2 linked regions of the Ruminococcus sp. HUN007 genome follow. Each later gene encodes a partner of the first gene's protein in a complex. Links are inferred from orthologs where the notes say so. Each region holds a gene or a part of one and is shown in the gene's direction. Other genes may lie near its edges.

What was found.
Region 2: the proteins of dnaG (region 1) and dnaB are in contact, whole or in part, in a crystal structure (PDB 2R6A), measured with the Geobacillus stearothermophilus proteins. The link is inferred for Ruminococcus sp. HUN007 from one-to-one orthologs. Residues at the interface, in WP_049624496.1 of Geobacillus stearothermophilus: Lys456, Leu457, Leu458, Pro459, Ala460, Asn463, Ala464, Leu467, Leu535, Leu536, Ile537, Ala538, Gln544, Glu545, Asp548, Tyr549, His552; in WP_033016901.1 of Geobacillus stearothermophilus: Ser13, Glu15, Ala16, Gln18, Glu91, Leu92, Asp94, Ala95, Val96, Pro97, Thr98, Ala99, Ala100, Asn101, Tyr104, Tyr105, Ile108.

The regions. Positions count from the first base shown.
Region 1 is NZ_JOOA01000002.1:2,908,855-2,916,110, reverse strand. Bases 4,377-7,256 are described here. They hold dnaG (DNA primase), read left to right. Parts: upstream 4,377-4,882; coding sequence 4,883-6,631; downstream 6,632-7,256. Other genes in these bases: rpoD (RNA polymerase sigma factor RpoD), read left to right, coding at 6,651-7,256; CC97_RS16745 (YigZ family protein), read left to right, coding at 4,377-4,858. Also shown: CC97_RS16765 (AAA family ATPase), read right to left, coding at 1-1,017; CC97_RS16760 (HAD family hydrolase), read right to left, coding at 1,204-1,827; CC97_RS16755 (phospho-sugar mutase), read left to right, coding at 2,103-3,818; rpmE (50S ribosomal protein L31), read left to right, coding at 3,958-4,158; more of CC97_RS16745, read left to right, coding at 4,238-4,376. UniProt on the Escherichia coli protein: RNA polymerase that catalyzes the synthesis of short RNA molecules used as primers for DNA polymerase during DNA replication.
Region 2 is NZ_JOOA01000002.1:2,686,886-2,694,117, reverse strand. Bases 3,041-5,896 are described here. They hold dnaB (replicative DNA helicase), read left to right. Parts: upstream 3,041-3,723; coding sequence 3,724-5,070; downstream 5,071-5,896. Other genes in these bases: tilS (tRNA lysidine(34) synthetase TilS), read left to right, coding at 5,073-5,896; rplI (50S ribosomal protein L9), read left to right, coding at 3,276-3,722; CC97_RS15830 (DHH family phosphoesterase), read left to right, coding at 3,041-3,274. In the rest of the region: CC97_RS15835 (ribonuclease J), read left to right, coding at 1-1,104; more of CC97_RS15830, read left to right, coding at 1,196-3,040; more of tilS, read left to right, coding at 5,897-6,401; CC97_RS15810 (hypothetical protein), read left to right, coding at 6,623-6,994; CC97_RS15805 (transposase), read left to right, coding at 7,015-7,232. UniProt on the Escherichia coli protein: The main replicative DNA helicase, it participates in initiation and elongation during chromosome replication. Travels ahead of the DNA replisome, separating dsDNA into templates for DNA synthesis.

The DNA.
Region 1 (7,256 bases):
CGCATCGCCTTCGCGCAGAAGGTCACTTACAAGTTTATTGGAACTGGTATTTGCCCAGTAAGGTGATAATATTTTCTTGCCAAGGAAATTAGTCACTGACCACGGATTATAAATGTCCTTAAGATCACCGATGGTAAATCCGTCGTACCAGTATTTCACTTCATCCTTATTGGTAAGGCCATATTCGTCCATCGCAGCAAATACTTCTTCTTCAGTAAACCCGAAGTATTCCTGATATTTTACTGCTGAAAGTGTACATATCTCTATATTATTGAAATCTGAAAACAGGGATTCCTTACTTACTCTTGTTATTCCTGTAAGCACACTGCGGTACATGTACGGATTGCTTTTGAATGTTGTATTGAAAAATGTCCGCATAAACGCAGCTGTTTCATCCCAGTATTTCTTCACATAGGATTCGACCATCGGCGTATCATATTCATCAAGAAGTATTATTACTTTCTTTCCGTAATGGATAGACAACAACTCAGAAAGAAACGCTATGCTCTGCTTCAGTATTGTTGTATTAACTTTTTTATCAGGGGTATCCGGTTCGGCAACCATCGTTTTGATCATCGTTCTGTTAAAAAGATTAAATTTTTCTTTTTTGGCATCTGAGATCTTATCACTGTAATTTATAAACTCTTCATAACGTGAATATACCGACTGCATTTCTGCATTCATCTGTTCAAGAAAATCCTTATAATCAATACCTTTTATCGCTGCCATTGTAACGAAGATAACCGGCTGACTTCCCTGCAATTCTCTCATTTCTGTATCTTTCCAGACATTCAATCCTTCAAAAAGATCTGCTCTTCCCGCATACTCCGGACTGAAGAAACATTCGAGCATACTCATGTTCAGTGTTTTGCCAAAACGGCGCGGACGAGTGATGAGAGTGACTTCATCATCTGCATTCCACCAGTCGCTTATAAACTCTGTTTTATCTACAAAAAAACTACCGCGTTCTCTGAGTTTGCTGAAACTCTGCACTCCGGTTCCTATTTTTCGTGGCATGTTATCTGCTCCTTTCCCGTTGTTTTCTTTCATTTATTAGTATACTGTATTTGTTCATTTTTAGCAATAGTAAAAACGGAAACGACACTCTTTACATGAACACCGTTTAGCTTTTGAAATATGAAGCGTGCGCTTTTGGCGCACTATCAATAATCCCGGCACGTCGTAAGAAGGGGCGGAACCATTTTACAGTATGTCAAGAAGATCGCTGAACTTTTCAATAGAATAATCGTACTTCTTTACATTTCCGAAGCCGTAGGATGCGTAGATGAACGGGATGCCGGCAACTGCGGCTGAATCGGCATCGCCCTGGGTGTCACCTACGTAAACCGCGCTTTTAAGGCCGTTTCTTTCAATCACGAGTTTGTTGTTCTCGCCCTTGGAAAGACCGGTGTTTTCGAAGCACTCGATGTCGGTGAAATACTTTCCTGTGCCGTGCGCCTCAAAGAAGCTTTCGATGTATCCGTTCTGGCAGTTGCTTACGACAAACAGTTTATACTTTCCCGAGAGCTTTGCAAGTGTTTTTTCAAGATCCGGATAGAGTATTCCACCGTGTTCAGCAAGATATTCATTTTCAAGATCACCGCACTTTTTAAGAAGTTCCGCCTGTTTCTTTTCGTCACAGTCAGGAAAAAGTCTGCGGCCTATCTCATCCATCGGAAGGCCCATTGTTGCATAGAGCTTTTCAGGTGTTATACGGTAAGTTATTTCCAGATAACTTTCCAGCACCTGGTTCCATGTTGCACATACACCTTCAGTAGAATTCCACATTGTCCCGTCAAGATCAAATATTATTCCGTCAAATTTCATACAATTTATTCCTTTCGTCATATATAAGCCTCTGCAGTCAGCACTGATAATTCTTTTATCAACGTTATTATACCATGTTTTCATCCTTTTTTTAACGCTTTTCAAAAATAAATATCTCAATTGTCTGTTGTGCACAAATTCGTCTTATTTACGACTGTAAATTTGCACATGACAATTTCGTGAAAATTATTAAAGTCCCTTTTAAATCAACAGGCAATATGGTATAATATTTATGTATGATTTAGAAATAATGACTTATCAGAGGAGTAATTGATATGGATGAGATGCAGTTATACACACTATGGACTCAGAAAGCAACTGAAGATAAGGACCTCATAGAAGAACTTGCTTCAATAAAGGATGACTCTGATGCCATAAAAGACAGATTCTACAGAAACCTCGAATTCGGAACGGGCGGACTCAGAGGTACTATCGGTGCAGGTACATACCGTATGAACATCTACACCGTACGCCGTGCAACACAGGGACTTGCTGACTATGTAAACGGCTCATACAAAAACGGAAGCGTTGCTATCTCCTATGACAGCAGAATCAAGTCTGACGTTTTTGCAAAGGCTGCTGCAGGCGTTCTTGCTGCCAACGGTATCAAGGCATATATCTATAAGGAACTTATGCCGACACCTTGCCTTTCATTTGCAGTACGTGCTCTCGGATGCAGTGCTGGTATCATGGTAACTGCCAGCCACAACCCTGCAAAGTACAACGGATACAAGGCTTACGGCGCAGACGGATGCCAGATCACACTTGACGTGGCAAACATCGTTATTAACAAGATCAACAGCGTTGACATGTTTGAAGGTCCGAAATACATCTCATTCGAAGAAGGACTTGCAAACGGCATGATAAGCTACATCGGCGACGAAGTTATCGAAGATTACTACAAAAACGTTCTCGCTCAGGGAATCCACACTGACCTCGTAAAGGACAGCGGACTCAAGGTAGTTTACACACCGCTCAACGGTACAGGCAACAAGCCGGTAAGAACTATTCTCGACAGAATAGGCGTAAAGGACGTTACAGTTGTTCCTGAACAGGAAAATCCTGACGGAAACTTCACAACATGCCCTTACCCGAACCCTGAGATCAGAGAAGCTCTTGAACTCGGTCTTAAGCTTTCAAAGGAAGTAAAGCCTGACCTTCTTCTCGCAACAGACCCTGATGCTGACCGTGTTGGTATCGCAGTATCATCAGGTGACGACGTAGTTCTCTTCTCAGGAAACGAAGTCGGCGCAATGCTTCTCGAATATATATGCGAAGAAAGAACAAAGCTCGGAACAATGCCGAAAAATCCGATAGCTGTAAAGACTATCGTTACAACAAAGATCGCTGCTGCGATTGCAAAGAACTACGGTGTTGAACTCATCGACGTTCTCACAGGCTTCAAGTTCATCGGCGAACAGATCGGTTTCCTTGAAGAAAAGGGTGAGGAAGACAGATACATCTTCGGTTTCGAGGAAAGCTACGGCTACCTTGCAGGTACATACGTAAGAGACAAGGATGCTGTCGTTGCTTCAATGCTCATCTGCGAAATGGCTGCTTACTACAGAACCAAAGGCATGACACTTATCGAAGCAAGAGACAGAATGTATCAGAAGTACGGTGTTTACAAGCACATGCTCGGAAGCTTCACATGTGAAGGTATCACAGGTATGGAAAGAATGAAGGAGATCATGACTTCACTCCGTACAAACCCTCCGAAGTCAGTCGGCGGACTTTCACTGGTTGAATTCTCTGACTACGCTGCAAGCGTTACAAAGAATATCAAAACAGGTGCAGAAACAGCTATCACACTTCCTAAGTCAGATGTTCTTGTTTTCGCTCTTGAAAACGAAGCAACAATAATTATCAGACCTTCAGGCACAGAGCCTAAGATCAAGGTTTACTATACAACAACAGGCAAGACACAGGAAGAAGCAACAGCTTTATATGAAAAGCTCGATGCTGAATTCAGAACTATCCTCGGATTCTGATAAAAAAAGTATTGACTTTTATTCCGCGATATGTTATAATAATTTTTACAAGTGAATTATCGATAGTACTACTGTCTAAAGTAACTGATGGGCTACTATGTTAATCATAATAGTTTATTGCAAAGAGGTGACACTACTAATGAAAAAGGATATCCATCCAAGCTTTGAAAAGGCTACGATCACATGCGCTTGTGGTAACGTACTCGAAACACGTTCTACAAAGGGCGATCTTAAGGTTGAAATCTGCTCAAAATGCCATCCTTTCTTTACAGGTAAGCAGAAGCTTGTTGATACAGGCGGACGTGTAGACAGATTCAAGAAGCGTTTCGGCAAGAACTAAGTTCCGGAGAAACAAGGGTGACTTTATATTTTATAGAGTCGCCCGTTTTTATTTACAAGGACAAAGACGGTGTAATCAAATGGGCTACAGAACAATCAAAAAACCAGACAGCATAACATTTACTGAACGTCGTTCTGAATTCATAGCGTATCTTTGCCCTGTTCATACAAACGACGAAGCAGTCGCTTTTATAAATGAAATAAAATCTCTTCACAGAAAAGCTACCCACAACGTGTACGCATACATTCTCCGCGACAACAACATAACTAGATATTCTGACGACGGAGAACCCCAGGGAACAGCCGGTGTACCTGTACTTGACATTCTTCAGAAGAATGAACTTACTGACGTATGCTGTGTTGTGACACGTTATTTCGGCGGTATTCTTCTGGGAGGCGGCGGTCTTGTACGCGCCTACTCCACATCAGCAAAACTTGCTGTCGAAAACGCTGAGATAATGGACATGTGCGAATGCTACAGGATCTCATTTTTAATGGACTACAACCTGTACAGCAAGGTAGCCTATATTCTGCCGCAGTATGAAGTAAAAGAACTGTCATCAAAGTTCGAGGACAGCATCTCTCTTGAGCTTCTCGTAAAGGAAGAGCATTTTGAACCTCTTAAAGCCAAACTTACCGATGTGTCAAACGGTAAGATCGAGATTGAAGAATCCGAAAAGCTTTTCGAGGATTTTTCATAACGCACGATCGTCCGGAGGGCTAAAATGGCATTATCTGAAGACTTTCTTTATCAGCTGAGACTCGGTAATCCGATAGAAGATGTATTCAGCTCCTATACCTCCCTTAAAAAGCACGGATCAACTTCCAAGTGTCTGTGCCCGTTCCATTCGGAAAAAACTCCTTCCTGCACTGTTTACAGTGACACGCAGAGTTTTTACTGTTTCGGATGCGGAGCCGGAGGAGACGTTATTTCATTTATAAAAAGAATTGAAAACCTGAGCTACATTGAAGCAGTACGTTTCCTTGCTGAACGCGCCGGTATAACCATGCCGGAAAACGACAGCAGAAACGATGAATATGCAAGAAAAAAAGCAAGGACCTACGAGATAAACCGCGAAGCTGCAAAGTTCTTCTTCCGGTATCTCCTTTCCGGCCCTGACAAACGCGGTCTTGAATATTTTAAGGACAGAAAGCTCACCCCTCAAACAATAAAAAAATACGGTCTGGGATATGCTCCTGATGAATGGCACGCACTCCGCGACCATTTAAGGTCGCTGGGCTACCGTGACGAGGAAATGATCACTGCAGATGTATGCAAGTACTCTGACAAAGGTGCCTACGACAACTTCAGAGGCAGAGTTATGTTTCCTATCATCGATCTGCGCGGCAACGTAATTGCCTTCGGAGGACGTATAATAGGTGATAAAAAAGGACCGAAGTATGTGAACACTGCAGACACACCGGTCTTCAAGAAAAGCAGAAATCTTTTCTCGCTCAATCATGCCAAGAATTCACCTGCCAAAAGACTTATTCTTGCAGAAGGCTATATGGATGTTATTTCCATTAACCAGGCAGGTTTTGAAAACGTAGTAGCCACACTCGGCACTGCCCTCACGCCTGAGCAGGCACGGCTTATGTCTCAGTACGCTTCCGAGATAATTATTTCCTATGACTCGGACGAAGCCGGACAGACCGCCACAAGAAGAGCGATAAATCTTCTTTCTGCCGCAGGGCTGACCACCAGAATTTTAAAAATACCTGATGCAAAGGATCCTGATGAATACATCAAGAAATTCGGCAGCACGCGTTTCAGACTCCTGCTTGACGGAGCTGATGACGCTGTAAACTTTGAACTTGAACGATGCAAAGCAGGACTTGACCTTAGCGCAGAAAATGATAAATACACTTATCTAAAAAAAGCAGTCAGCGTTCTGGCGTCGCTTGAAGATGCGCTTCAGCGTGACGTATACATTTCCCGTGTATCACGCGATGCCGGTATCAATATAAACGTTCTTAACGAACAGGTATCGCATGCCGTCAGCTCGCGGAAGAATATAAAGCAGAAGCTGGAATGGGAATCAACAAAACGCAGCCTGACAAAAAAGGATGATATAAATCCCGAAGCTTCACAATTCTCAAACCAGAGCAAAGCTGAAGAGTTCATTATACTCTACCTTATCAAAAACCCGGACAGGCTTGATGATATCGCTTCGAAGATAAAGCCCGAAGAATTCGTTACTGAATTCAACAGACGTGTTTATCTTGCAGTTGCTGACGCAGTCAGAAATTCTTCAGAGTTTTCACTTTCACTTTTATCCGAATCTTTCAGCGATGCTGAGATCGGTAAAATAAGCGGGATAACAGCCCGGAACCGGGAGATCACGATCAGTGAAAACACTCTTAACGACTGCATAAATGTTTTAAAAAAATTCGACAGAAACTCCGTGTTCGCAAAGGATTCGGTGATCTCAGACGACGATCTTCGTTCCCTTCAGAAACACAGAGAAATATAAAATACAGGAGGAACTTAATATGGCAAGTGAAAAAAAGACAATTGAAAGCTTACTTGAACAGGGTAAAGCTACCGGCAAACTCACGACCAAAGAAATTACTGATGTTCTTGAGGAGACCGACTTTGATGTCGATCAGATGGATTCTTTTTATGAAACATGTGCCAACCTCAACATTGAAATTGTAGAGGATTTTTCTCCTGACACAGATCTGAAAATAGGACTTGACTCAGGACTCAATGATGACCTCGAAATGGCTCTTTCAACTGAAGGCATTGCGATCGATGACCCTGTAAAGATCTACCTTAAGGAAATCGGCCGTGTACCTCTCCTTTCAGCAGAAGAAGAGATCGAACTTGCAGAAAGAATGGCAAAAGGTGATCCTTATGCAAGAAAGCGTCTTTCTGAAGCAAACCTCCGTCTTGTTGTAAGTATCGCAAAGCGTTACGGCGGACGCGGAATGCAGTTCCTTGATCTCATTCAGGAAGGTAACTTAGGCCTTATAAAGGCAGTTGAAAAGTTTGACCACACAAAGGGATTCAAATTCTCGACATATGCTACATGGTGGATCAGACAGGCTATCACAAGAGCGATTGCTGATCAGGCAAGAACTATCAGAATTCCTGTT
Region 2 (7,232 bases), 220 kb from region 1 along the record:
CTCGCTCTCATGGCGGACTCGACAAATGCAGAACGACCGGGCTTCACACAGTCTGAAAGAACCGTAGGAAATTCATTCGAGTCACTTTTCACAAAGGCTGAAGGCAAGAGAATAATAATTGCTACATTCTCTTCGAATATACACAGGATCCAGCAGATCATCGACTGTGCAGTACGCACGGACAGAAAAATCGCCGTTTTCGGCCGCAGCATGGTGAATGTTATCACCACTGCCATTGAGCTCGGATATCTTGAAGCACCTTCAGGAACCATCATCGACATCGACCTTATGAACCGCTACGAAGCGAGCCGTATCGTCCTCATAACAACAGGAAGCCAGGGCGAGCCTATGTCAGCGCTCACAAGAATGGCGATGAACGACCACAAGAAGGTAAACATAAACTGCAACGACTTCATCATCATTTCAGCTACACCTATACCGGGCAACGAAAAGTACGTTACCAAGGTGGTAAACGAACTCATGAAGTCCGGCGCTGAAGTTGTGTATGAAAAAATGTATGAAGTACACGTTTCAGGTCACGCATGCCAGGAAGAACTCAAGCTCATGCTGGCACTCACAAAGCCAAAATACTTCATTCCTGTTCACGGTGAATACAAGCATCTGAAAAAGCATGCCCAGCTTGCCATTGACATGGGAATACCTGAAGATCACATAATAATCGGTGAAATAGGAAACGTTATTGAAACCGACGGTGTTGACATGAGGATAACATCCCGTGTTCCTGCCGGCCGCATACTTGTTGACGGCCTTGGCGTAGGCGACGTCGGATCAATAGTTCTCCGCGACAGAAAGCATCTTGCCCAGGACGGTCTCATAATCGTTGTTATCGCGATCGACAAGGCATCAAACATCATCGCTTCCGGTCCGGACATCATCTCACGCGGATTTGTTTATGTGCGTGAATCCGAAGAACTTATCGAAGAAGCAAAACAGGTACTCAACGCAACACTTTCACAGTGCTCCATCCACGATCTCAGGGAATGGAACTCACTCAAGTCAAAGCTTAAGGATGCACTTTCCGAGTACATCTACAGCAAGACAAAGAGAAGTCCTATGATCCTTCCGATAATAATGGAGATCTGACATCTGAAACTGCAGATCCAGGAAACGCCCCGCTTTATGCGGGGTAAATACTTGGGTAACGCCCGTCTGCCGGATAAATGCGAAGCATCGCATGAAACCGCGGCAGTCTCCACCGGATATCCGTCCGGAAAGCGTTTCCCGTGAAAGGAGGGGAATATTCACGAATAAAAGAAAGTTCATACCGCTTGCCATATCTTCGATGATGATGATAACGCTCTGCTTTATTTCATCGCTGCGTATCTACACGTACAACGAAGAGGAATCTTTCATGTACATGCTGGTAACGCTGCTTCTCATTTTCCTGCTGATCTCACAGGCAATACGAATGAAGCAGAATATCTACAAGTACTTCAACCGTATTGAACGAAGTCTCGACCAGGTAAAGTGCTACTGCCTTTACAATTCGCCTGAGCCTATCGCCATCACGGACAAGACCGGTAAAATTCTCTGGTACAACAACGCTTTTTTTGATACAATTTCAAACGGAACCGACGCATACGGAATGAGCATCTGTGAATCTCTCCTCATCGACGCAGACTGTCTGCAGGACAAAAAAGAGTTCACCGTTGAATACGCAGATAAAAAATACAGCGTAAAATGCGTTGAAAGCCGTGACTACAAGGTGGATTTCGAGATCCTGTTTTTCAAGGATGACACTGACTATATCAGCATATGCCAGGAATACAGCGACAAGAAACCTACTGTGGCTTTTTTCGTTATAGACAATTACGAGGAAGTATTCCAGAACACCAAGGAAAGCGAACGTTCCAAGGTGCTTGCAAATCTTGAACAGGCACTCGAAAACTTCACTTCCGGTCAGAACAGCATGATACAGCGCTGTTCAAAGGACCGATTCCTTATTATTTTTGAAGACAAGCATCTTCGCAAGGTAATTGAAGAACGTTTCAGTATACTTGACGTGATCCGCAAGGCAGGTGCCGGAACCGGTATCATGCTCACCGTTTCGATCGGTGTCGGAGCAGGCGGAAACTCACTTGCTGAAAGTGAGGTCTTCGCCAGGGAAGCTCTCGACATGGCTCTCGGCCGCGGCGGCGACCAGGCTGCTGTCAAAACGGAAAACGGCTACGAATTCTTCGGAGGACTTTCCAAGCCTGTTGAAAAACAGTCAAAGCTCAAAACACGTCTCAAATCGATTGCAATACAGAAACTCATCGATGACGCTTCGACAATTTTCATCATGGGTCACATGAACGGCGACCTTGATGCACTCGGTGCTTCGATCGGTCTTTCATGCGCTATATCGATACTCGGAAGAAAGTCGTACATCGTAATAAACGAAAGCACCCACCTTGCACCGGAACTCATACAGCGTGCCCGTGAACAGATAAAGGACATTTCGTTCATTACCGAGGCTGAATCTCTCGAAATGACCGACCGCGACAGTCTTCTCATCATCGTTGACACGCACAAGAAGGCTCTGCTTGAAAGCAAGGCACTTTACGAGAAAGTAAAGAACACTGCAATAATCGATCATCACAGAAAAGATGTCAACTACATAGACAACTCTCTTCTGTTCTTCCATGACCCGAATGCCTCATCCGCATCGGAAATGGTAACGGAGATCATCCCTTACTTCAAGAATTTCACAAGGCTTCCTGAAGAAGCAGCCAACGCTCTTCTTGCCGGAATCATGCTCGATACGAAGAACTTTGTTATCAGGGCAACGGTAAGAACCTTCGAAGCAGCTGCCTACCTCAAGAAAATGGGAGCCGACACAGTTTCAGTAAAGGAATTTTTCACAAACAGCATAGATTTCTACAGAATGAAAGCGGCGATCGTTTCCTCCGCCGAACTCTACAAGGGCTTTGCGGTATCTGTTGTTGAAACGACACCTGAGCTTGAAAAATCCATGAGAGTCATTGCCTCACAGGCTGCCGACGAGCTCATGAACATAAGCGACATAAGTGCTTCATTCGTAATTTTCGACGCTGACGGAAAAATGAATATATCAGGACGTTCCTACGGAAAAGTAAACGTCCAGCTGATAGTGGAAAAGCTCCACTACGGCGGCGGACACCAGACAATGGCGGCCGCACAGATACCGGACATCACCGCTGAGAAGGCCAAGGAAATGCTTCTTGATGCGATCGAACAGTATCTGCTGGAAAATATGACAGACACTAAAACACTACCTCAGAAGGAGAATTGAAATGAAAGTAATTTTTACACAGGACGTTAAAGGCTCTGGCAAAAAGGGCGAAATAAAGAACGTATCAGACGGATACGCAAGAAACTTCCTTATCACAAAGGGACTTGCAGTTGAAGCAACCCCTAAAAACTTAAGCGACCTTGAAGGAAAGCAGGCATCTGCACAGCACAAGATCGACGTTGACACTGCGGAAGCAAAGAAAACCGCGGATATCCTCAACGACAAAAAGATCGTTATCAAAGCCAAGGCGGGTTCATCAGGAAAGCTCTTCGGTGCAGTAACATCTGCACAGATCGCGGACGAGATCGCTGCCCAGTACGGACAGAAAGTGGAGAAAAAGAAGATCTCACTCAAGTCCGAGATCAAGAACTTCGGTGAATACGAAGCCGAGATCAAGCTCTACACAGGAATTTCCGCAAAAATGAAAGTTGAAGTAACAGAGGCGTAAAATGGATAATAGCTACGATCAGACACAAACGGTAGCTGGTTTTGAATTGCCTCACAGTATTGAAGCCGAGCAGTCTGTACTCGGCTCAATTCTTTATGATCCGAATGTTCTGGCAGTAGTACTCGAAAAGATCAAACCGGAATGCTTCTTCCTCGAACAGCACCGACAGCTTTTCTCGATAATGGTGAGAATGTTTTCAGACGGTTCCACCTCGGACATCGTTACTGTTCTGAATGAAGCTCTGGCCATGAAGATCTTTGATACGGAACAGGAAGGCAAACATTATCTTGTCTCAATGGTACAGTCAGTGCCTTCCGTTTCAAACATCGAGGACTACTGCAATATTGTTGCTGAAAAGTATTACGCAAGAACACTGGCAGCAACAGCGCAGCAGATCCTGAGCGATATCGCCTCAGGTGGTTACAGTGCCTCTTCCCTGCTGGACTCGGCAGAACAGAAGATCTATGACATACGTCAGGGACGTGACACCACTGGTCTCACACCGCTCAATGACGTTGTCTACGGGGCTTACGACCAGCTTGCCAAGATCACCGGTCCGGACAAGGAAAAATATCTCGGTGCAAGGACAGGTTTCACCAAACTTGATACATACACAACAGGTCTTAACCGTTCGGACCTTATAATCCTGGCTGCCCGTCCTGCCATGGGTAAAACGTCCTTTGCCATGAACATCGCACTGAACGTTGCAAGAAAAACTGAAAAACAGGTGGCAGTCTTCTCACTCGAAATGTCCAAGGAGCAGCTTGCGACACGACTTCTTTCCACAGAAGCTCTCGTAGACAGTAAAAAGCTCCGAAGCGGACTTCTGGAAAAGGACGACTGGATGCGTCTTGCTTCCAGTGCCGACACACTCTGCCGTATGCCGATGCTCATCGACGACACGCCGGGCATAACAGTACAGCAGATGAAGGCCAAACTCAGGAGAATAAAAAATCTCGGTCTTGTGGTTATCGACTACCTTCAGCTCATGAACTCCACACTCAAGACCGACAACCGAGTAGTTATCATCTCGGAGATCACAAGACAGCTCAAGATCATGGCCAAGGAACTTGACGTGCCGATCATCCTTCTTTCACAGCTCTCACGAGGTCCTGAATCACGTACAGACAAGCGTCCTATGCTTTCGGACTTACGAGAATCGGGTTCCATCGAGCAGGATGCCGACATAGTTATGTTCCTCTACCGTGATGCATACTATAATCCTACAACATGCACATCGCCTAATGTCAGTGAATGTATAGTTGCGAAAAACCGTCACGGCGAAGTCGGCACCGTGGAAATGGTCTGGGATGGTCAGTTCACACGTTTTGCCAACAAGGAAGGCTGATCATGCTCGGTCGTATACTTTCTGATATTGAAAAATTCCGCATGACGGAAAAAAATGATCACATTGTCGCTGCGCTCTCGGGAGGAGCTGACAGTGTCTGCCTGCTGCTTGCACTCAGCGAACTGCAGGACCAGCTTGGGATCACCCTTTCCGCCATTCACGTAAACCACTGCCTCCGCGGTGAGGAAAGCGACCGGGACGAGAAGTTCTGCCGTGATCTCTGCCAAAGGCTTTCGGTTCCATTTATCTGCGGAAGATTTGACGTAAATGCGGAAGCCGCAAAGATGAAAATGTCAACTGAGCTTGCAGCACGCGAGATACGCTACCGCTTCTTTGCCGAACAGACAGCCGGAAAAAAGCTTGCCACTGCCCACAACGCCAACGACAACGCTGAAACGGTGATATTCAATCTCACCCGTGGCACCGGAACAAAGGGTATTGCAGGAATACCTCCTGTAAGGGATAATATAATCCGACCTCTGCTTGGAGTCACCCGAAACGAAATAGAAGCATTCTTAAAGGAACGGAAACAGGACTTTGTGACAGACTCCACCAATCTGTCTGACGACTATACAAGGAACACCATCAGGCACAACGTAATACCTGTGCTTGAAAAGATAAATCCTGCTCTTTTCAGAACAATTTCGGCTGATTCGGATAATTTCCGGACTGACAGTTCATTCATTGAATCAGAGGCGGAAAAAGCTTATTCCCGGTTTTCAGAAAACGGTAATACACTGCGCGGTATCTCAGAGCTTCACCCTGCAGTCCGCAGGCGCTGCATAGCGAGACTTCTGACAGAAAACCATATCGAAGTAAATGCCGGAAGGATAGCCGATATGGAAAAAGCCGCACTTACCGGCGGCAAGATCAATCTTAAGGGAGATATTTATGCCGAAGCGGCAGATGATGTACTGAGGATAACAGTCATCCCGAAGAAACCGGTATCTGCCGGAAATGTATGCATTCGCGCTGCGCAGGGCGAAAATACTTTTCTGAACAAAAAAGTTTATATCACATACGCAGATATAAACCAGTATGAAAAGGACGGATTTCCGCCGTGCACTGCCATGATCGACGCTGACTGCATCACGGGAGACCTGGTGCTGCGGAACAGAATGCCGGGTGACCGGATAAAACTTGAAAACAGAAACTTTACTTCTTCAGTAAAAAAACTGTTAAACAGCCTTACCGAACCTGAAGAACGCGACAGTCTCTGCTTTGCTGCCGACGATTCCGGAATTCTGTTCATCGAAAAAGCGGGCATAGCCGACAGGGCACGAATCACTAATAGTACAAAAAAAAATATTGATGATAAGAGTAGTTTGTGAAGAAAACGTTACTATTCACGGCCAAATAATGTAAAATAGAAAAATGATAATGGTGCTGAAAACATTGAAAATGCGATGTTTTCAGCACTGTTTTTTTTACGTAAAAAAAGTACAAAAAAGCATAGTGGTATTTGTTTAAATAGATACCAATAAAACTATTGACATTTTCGTTGGTATGTGATATAATAATAAGTACCAAGTGTAGAAAGGAAGCTGAAATCATGTCGATTGTACGCTACACAGATAAGAAAACCGGAAGAGTGGTTCTTTATGAATCAACATCACACTACGACCCTGTAACCAAACAATCAAGACCAATACGCAAGTATCTTGGAGTGGAAGATCCGGTAACGGGAGAACTGATACCGTCTACAGGAAAGCCGGGACGAAAGGCTAAATCAGAATCAAATAGCAATACTGTTGAAACGAAGGTAACAGCAGAACCGGATTACAAGGAAATCATAAAAAAACTAAAAGAAGAAAGTATACAGAAAGATAAAAGAATCAGCGAACTTGAAAAACAAAATGCTATTCTTAAAAATCACTTACTGAACATAAAGGAATCAGCAGAAAGAGCGCTGGAACAGAAATAAAACAGAACAGGAAGCAAGCTATGAACAGGCAGTTTTTTATCAATACATCATTACAATATGAAAATAAAAGACTTAAACGTCTGGTAAAAGAATTTGAAAATGGTGAGAGATATAAAAAACTGCAGCATAATCATCATCTCATATATCTTGGATATCAGAGGCGGATAAAACAGCTTTGCAGACAAGTTCGGTCATCAAAAAATGCAGTGAAGAAAGTACGCGATATCTGGTATGAACA